Regions from separate parts of the Variovorax sp. LjRoot130 genome, predicted to be linked through region 2. Evidence: predicted binding sites of a transcription regulator. Region 2 holds the regulator's gene; the other holds the start of a gene.
The links. The regulator HrcA, encoded in region 2, represses chaperone genes, less so after heat shock. The targets are predictions, from matches to a motif close to TTAGCACTCNNNNNNNNNGAGTGCTAA.
Positions count from the first base shown of each region.

Region 1: a site for HrcA is predicted at 1,588-1,614, ahead of groES (co-chaperone GroES). Genes of this name have one in related genera too.

Region 1 is NZ_CAXURM020000001.1:4,718,477-4,721,879, forward strand. It holds gene ACSQ86_RS23570 (hypothetical protein) at 1-116, shown strand, start outside; gene ACSQ86_RS23575 (hypothetical protein) at 133-399, opposite strand; gene ACSQ86_RS23580 (VOC family protein) at 856-1,335, shown strand; gene groES (co-chaperone GroES) at 1,697-1,987, shown strand; gene groL (chaperonin GroEL) at 2,020-3,403, shown strand, end outside.
Region 2 is NZ_CAXURM020000001.1:1,211,736-1,215,138, forward strand. It holds gene recN (DNA repair protein RecN) at 1-514, opposite strand, end outside; gene ACSQ86_RS06090 (NAD kinase) at 516-1,412, opposite strand; gene hrcA (heat-inducible transcriptional repressor HrcA) at 1,441-2,445, shown strand; tRNA gene ACSQ86_RS06100 (tRNA-Ile) at 2,480-2,556, shown strand; gene ACSQ86_RS06105 (hypothetical protein) at 2,592-2,870, opposite strand; tRNA gene ACSQ86_RS06110 (tRNA-Arg) at 3,124-3,200, shown strand; gene greB (transcription elongation factor GreB) at 3,257-3,403, shown strand, end outside.

The DNA of each region.
Region 1 (3,403 bases), 3.5 Mb from region 2:
TGGCACGCTCAGATCTCAGCTTCCCAACATACAAGAGCGCCTGGGAAGCCGGGTGCGTGGCACTTCAATCCCGCATGGACGATCCAAAACTGGACCTACTCGACGACGAGGACTGAGCAGCGGCTGACCAGCTCAGTTGCCTTGGGACGAAGCGCCAGATTGCTGTTCTCGGATCAGGAACTCGTCGATCCAGGCGCGCGCCTTGGCCGCAAGCAGCTTCCTTGCTTTTGCCTCTTCGGATACGCCGCCAACTCCGATTCGGAACATCACTTTCCCGGCCCGCTTTACATCGGCAAAAAAATAATTGCCTTCGCCTACGGGCTCAGATCCAAACTCGATCGTCCAGTCTGGCGGAGCAGCAGGCGGATCGGCGTGGTCGCGCGCCGGGGAAATGTTCATCGGTGGTCAATGGTGAGACTTCTGCAGCCCAGTATGCGCCACTCCTGCTCGGACGCAACGGGGGCAATGTCATGGGTTTGACGGCTGATCCCGCAGCAGAAGACGGCCCCCCGGCCGGGCGCCTCCTCCCCCACTGGGGGCGCGGCGAGTTCAAACTAAGCTGCAAAAAATTCAGGCTAAAGTTGAAAACCGCCGACTGTGGAACGCCACTGGAGATTGAGCACCAAGACGGCTTAAGTCATTGATCCGAAAGGGCGCACCGGGGAACTGCGCCGTTGATCGTTCAGCTCATGCGCCGCTAGACATTCGATCCTGTGGTCTTCACGCCTCCGAACATTGAATTTTTCGCTCCGGCCCGGAGCCATAGGGGCAGAATTTGGCGGCTACGTGCTTGCCGACGAATCACTTCTTCGGCGGCTTGAATGCACGTACCTGTCCCAATCTAGGAGAACCAAGATGGTCAGCAAGAACACGATTTGTCTCTGGTACGACGGCACCGCGTTGGACGCCGCGAAGTTCTACGCCGAGACGTTCCCGGACAGCGCGGTGGGAGCTGTCCATCGCGCGCCTGGCGACTATCCCGCGGGCAAGCAGGGCGATGTCTTGACGGTCGAGTTCACGGTGATGGGCATCCCTTGTCTCGGACTGAACGGGGGCCCGGCGTTCAAGCACAACGAGGCTTTCTCGTTCCAGGTTGCGACCGACAACCAGGCCGAAACGGACCGCTTGTGGAACGCGATTGTCGGAAACGGCGGCCAGGAAAGCGCATGCGGCTGGTGCAAGGACAAGTGGGGACTGTCGTGGCAGATCACGCCACGCGCCCTGACGGCCGCGATCGCCGATCCTGATCGAGCGGCGGCCAAGCGCACGTTCGAAGCCATGATGGGGATGAGAAAGATCGACATCGCTGCGATCGAAGCGGCTCGGCGCGGCTGACGCTCCCGATGCCGGCCCAGCCCCCGTCGCCGCGACAGCACGCACGCGGAACGCCACGATTTTTTACGGCTAGAACTCCGCCGCATCAAGGGGCGGTGCGCCCTCCTTCCCTCTCAGTGTTGGCCTAGGTTGGCCCTCGAAAGGTGTGCCGCCAGCGTGTGTGCAGTTCGCGCGAGCGTCACCTGAGCATGGCTTCGTTCTCGACTCTCCTTGGACCGCCGGGCCTTGAAACCCCGCCAAATGCCCTTATGATTAGCACTCGCTGAAGAGGAGTGCTAACAACCCCCCGCTTCCAGTGGCTGGGCAGCCGGCAACCATGCCAGCGCCCGAACCAAACCCCGTTTCTTATCCAGGAGATGCAATGAAACTTCGTCCTTTGCACGATCGCGTGATCGTCAAGCGCATTGAAAGCGAAACCAAGACCGCCTCGGGCATCGTGATCCCCGACAACGCCGCCGAGAAGCCCGACCAGGGCGAAGTGCTGGCCGTCGGCCCTGGCAAGAAGAACGACAAGGGCGAACTCGGCGCGATGAGCGTCAAGGTCGGCGACCGCGTCCTGTTCGGCAAGTACAGCGGCCAGACCGTCAAGGTCGATGGCGACGAGCTGCTGGTCATGAAGGAAGACGACCTGTTCGCGGTCGTCGAGAAGTAATCAACCCCTCTATCTGAATTCGGAGAAATCTCATGGCAGCAAAAGACGTAGTCTTCGGCGGTGAAGCCCGCGCACGCATGGTCGAGGGTGTCAACATCCTGGCCAACGCAGTCAAAGTGACCCTGGGCCCCAAGGGCCGCAACGTGGTGCTCGAGCGCTCCTTCGGCGCCCCGACCGTGACCAAGGACGGCGTGTCCGTGGCCAAGGAAATCGAACTCAAGGACAAGCTCCAGAACATGGGCGCCCAGCTCGTGAAGGAAGTGGCTTCCAAGACTTCGGACAACGCCGGCGACGGCACCACCACCGCGACCGTGCTGGCCCAGGCCATCGTTCGCGAAGGCTTCAAGTACGTGGCCGCCGGCATCAACCCGATGGACCTGAAGCGCGGCATCGACAAGGCGGTCACTGCCCTGGTCGAAGAGCTGAAGAAGGCTTCCAAGGCCACCACCACCTCGAAGGAAATCGCGCAAGTCGGCTCGATCTCGGCCAACAGCGACGACACCATCGGCAAGCTCATCGCCGACGCGATGGACAAGGTCGGCAAGGAAGGCGTTATCACCGTCGAAGACGGCAAGTCGCTCGACAGCGAACTCGACGTCGTTGAAGGCATGCAGTTCGACCGCGGCTACCTGTCGCCCTACTTCATCAACAACCCCGAGAAGCAATCGGCGTTGCTGGAAAACCCCTTCGTGCTGCTGTTCGACAAGAAGATCAGCAACATCCGCGACCTGCTGCCCACGCTGGAGCAAGTCGCCAAGGCCGGCCGTCCGCTCTTGATCATTGCCGAAGAAGTCGAGGGCGAAGCCCTGGCGACGCTGGTGGTCAACACCATCCGCGGCATCCTGAAGGTCGTGGCCGTCAAGGCACCGGGCTTCGGCGACCGCCGCAAGGCCATGCTGGAAGACATCGCCATCCTGACGGGCGGCAAGGTCATCGCTGAAGAAGTGGGCCTGACGCTCGAGAAGGTGACGCTGGCCGACCTGGGCCAAGCCAAGCGCATCGAAGTGGGCAAGGAAAACACCATCATCATCGACGGCGCCGGCGCTCCCGCCGACATCGAAGCCCGCGTGAAGCAAGTGCGCGTGCAGATCGAGGAAGCCACCAGCGACTACGACCGCGAGAAGCTGCAAGAGCGCGTGGCCAAGCTGGCCGGCGGCGTGGCCGTGATCAAGGTCGGCGCTGCCACCGAAGTCGAAATGAAGGAAAAGAAGGCTCGCGTCGAAGACGCCCTGCACGCCACCCGCGCTGCTGTGGAAGAAGGCGTGGTGGCCGGCGGCGGCGTGGCGCTGCTGCGCGCCAAGCAAGCCGTGGGCGACAAGCTCAAGGGCGACAACGCCGACCAGGACGCCGGCATCAAGCTGGTGCTGCGCGCCATCGAAGCGCCGCTGCGCGAGATCGTCAACAACGCCGGCGGCG
Region 2 (3,403 bases):
TGTCGAGCGCAGCGATCGCCTGCCGCCAGTTCTGCCAGGCGCTGTCGAGCGCGGCAGTGCCGACACCGGCATAGGCATCGAGCAGGCCGCGCACGGCTTCGGGCCGGGTGAGGCTCTGCCAGGCGTGCTGGCCGTGGATGTCCAGCAACTGGTCGCCGAGCTCGCGCAGCTGGGTCGCGGTGGCGGGGCTGCCGTTGATCCAGCCGCGGCTGCGCCCCTGGAGGTCGACGGTGCGGCGCAGAAGCAGGACATCGCCCGCTTCGAAGCCACCTTCGTCCAGCCAGGCGGCCAGGGCAGGATCGGTGTCGAACTCCGCGCTCACGTCCAGGCGCTCGGCGCCTTCGCGCACGGCGCCGGCATCGGCACGGTTGCCGAGCGCCAGCTGGAGCGCGTCGATCAGAATCGACTTGCCCGCGCCGGTTTCGCCGGTGAGGACGGTGAAGCCCGTGGAGAGATCGAGTTCGAGCGCGCGCACGATCACGAAGTCGCGCAGGGCGATGCGGCGCAATGCCATGTCAGGAACCTCCTTCGTTCCAGTGCAGCTTCTTGCGCAATGTGTCGAAGTAGCTCCAGCCTTTCGGATGCAGAAAACGCACGCGGTAGTCGGAGCGGCGCACCACGACCTGGTCGCCGATGGCAAGAGAAGCCAGTGATTGCATGTCGAAATTGGCGCTCGCGTCGCGCCCGCCCACCAGCTCGATCAGGACCTCGTCGGCATCCGGCAGCAGGATCGGGCGGTTCGAGAGCGTGTGCGGCGCGATGGGCACCAGCACCCATCCCGGGACCGCGGGATGCAGCAGCGGGCCGCCGGCCGACAGCGCGTAGGCGGTGGAGCCGGTGGGCGAGGCGATGATCATTCCGTCGGCGCGCTGGTTGGCAACGAAATGGCGGCCGACCGAAACACGCAGTTCCACCATGCCCGAGGTGGCGCCGCGATTGACCACCACGTCGTTCATGGCGAGCGCATCGAACACCGACACGCCGTCGCGCATCACCTGGGCGTGCATGAGGCTGCGGTGGTCTTCCTCGTATTCGCCGGCCAGCATCGGGATCAGGGTCGCCTGGTAGTTGTCGAGGGAAATGTCGGTGATGAAGCCGAGCCGGCCGCGGTTGATGCCGATCAGCGGAACGCCGTAGCACGCCAGCTGGCGCCCGATGCCGAGCATGGTTCCGTCGCCGCCGACCACCAGGCCCAGATCGCATCGCTGGCCGATCTCTTCGACAGTCAGCGCGGGGTAGCGGGTCTGGCCGCACTCGCCGTCGCGCGGCTGTTCGACAAAGACCTCGCAGCCTTGCGCTTCCAGGAAGGCGCCGATGCCCTCCATGACCTCGTCCAGCGCGCCGGCCTGCGCCCGCGCGCCCGAAGCCTGGTATTTACCTATCAGGGCGACGCGCCGAAAGCTGGATGTCATGTACAAATTACAACATTAAAATCAGTCGATGCTGGACGATCGCGCCAAGTTGCTTCTCAAGACGCTGGTCGAGCGCTATATCGCCGAGGGCCAGCCGGTGGGCTCGCGCACGCTTTCTCGGGCTTCGGGGCTGGAGCTTTCGCCTGCGACCATCCGCAACGTGATGTCCGACCTCGAAGGGCTCGGGCTGATCGCCAGTCCGCACACCTCAGCAGGCCGCATTCCGACTGCGCGCGGCTATCGGCTTTTCGTCGACACCATGCTGACTGCCCAGCGCGAGCAGTTCACGCCGCCGAGCCTCGCGCCCGACCAGCCGCAAAAGGTGATCGCGAACGCGGCGAACCTGCTGTCGAACCTGTCGCAGTTCGTTGGCGTGGTGATGGCGCCGCGCCGCGCATCCGTTTTTCGTCAGATCGAGTTCCTTCGCCTTTCCGACCGCCGCCTGCTCGTGATCATCGTGTCGCCCGACGGCGATGTGCAGAACCGGGTGATCTTCCCCGAGGTCGACTATTCGCAGTCGCAACTGGTTGAGGCATCGAACTACATCAACACGCACTTTGCGGGTCTGTCGATCGAGCAGGTGCGCGATCGGCTTCAGTCCGAGATGGAGCAATTGCGCGGCGAGATCGCTGCGTTGATGCAGGCCGCTGTCCAGGTGAGTTCCGAGGTGCTGACGGAAGCCCAGGACGAAGTCGTGATCGCGGGCGAGCGGAATCTGCTGGCCGTCACCGATTTCTCCAGCGACATGAGCCACCTGCGTCGTGCGTTCGAGCTGTTCGAGCAAAAGGCCCAACTGATGCGCCTGCTCGACGTGTCGAGCAAGGCGGACGGCGTGCGCATCTTCATCGGCGGGGAAAGCCAGGTGGTGCCCTTCGACGACCTGTCGATCGTGAGCGCGAACTACGAGGTCGACGGCGAGGTGGTGGGTACGCTTGGCGTCATCGGTCCGACGCGCATGCCCTATGAGCGCATGATCCAGATCGTCGACATCACGTCGCGGCTGGTCACCAATGCGCTGAGCCACCGCAAATAGCGGCGCCCGGCGCCTACTAGAATCCCTGATGTGCGGGCCGTTAGCTCAGCTGGTTAGAGCAGCGGACTCATAATCCGTTGGTCGATGGTTCAAGCCCATCACGGCCTACCACCACGCCTTGTCGCCCTCAGTCGCGGGCCAACTCCTCAGGCCTTTGCCTGTGTCTCGATCCGGCGACCTGGATCCAGGGCATAGAGGACCGCTTTCTCGTCCTGGCCCTTGGTGGATGCGTCCCCGAGCGGCATTTGTGCCGAGCCGTAGAGCTCGCGCTCCAGTCTTTTGGCGCGTTCGGAATACATCCGGGCCAAGGCCCCGTGATGTTCGGCAGCAGCCTGATGCTCGATACGCGCGAGATGGGCTTCTTCGAGAAGCGCCATGACTCGCCTGAGGTGGCCGTTTCGATTGGGCTGGAAAAAGCTGAACATCGGGACCTCCATCCAATAAACCAATGGAAGCCGTTTTTAGCGCCAGTCGGCCAAGTGGCGCTGTAGGTGCAGTGCCCATGTGGTCGAAATGTCATGATTTAGTTCACATTTCTGCCAAGACTTTGATGCACAACTGACTCGACGTAGACTCACAGGCGGTTGATCGACGGCTCAAGTCCAACACGATCTACTGCTCTCTTTCTTTCGCTGCCCAGCGATGGGGTGTTGCGAGGATGCTATAATCGCAAGCTGTGCGGCTGTAGCTCAGTTGGATAGAGTACTTGGCTACGAACCAAGGGGTCGTGGGTTCAATTCCTGCCAGCCGCACCATCATCAGGAAAGCCCGCAACGAAAGTTGCGGGCTTTTTTCATTGGAGCTTTCTGCGATGAGCAAGGCATTCACCAAAGAAAACGATGCAGGCGATGATGACGACGGTACGGCCGGCGCCGCGCCGCCTCTCCCCGCCGGGAGCAAGAACTACATCACCCCGCAGGGCTACGCGCGCCTGCGTGCCGAGCTGCTCGAACTGATG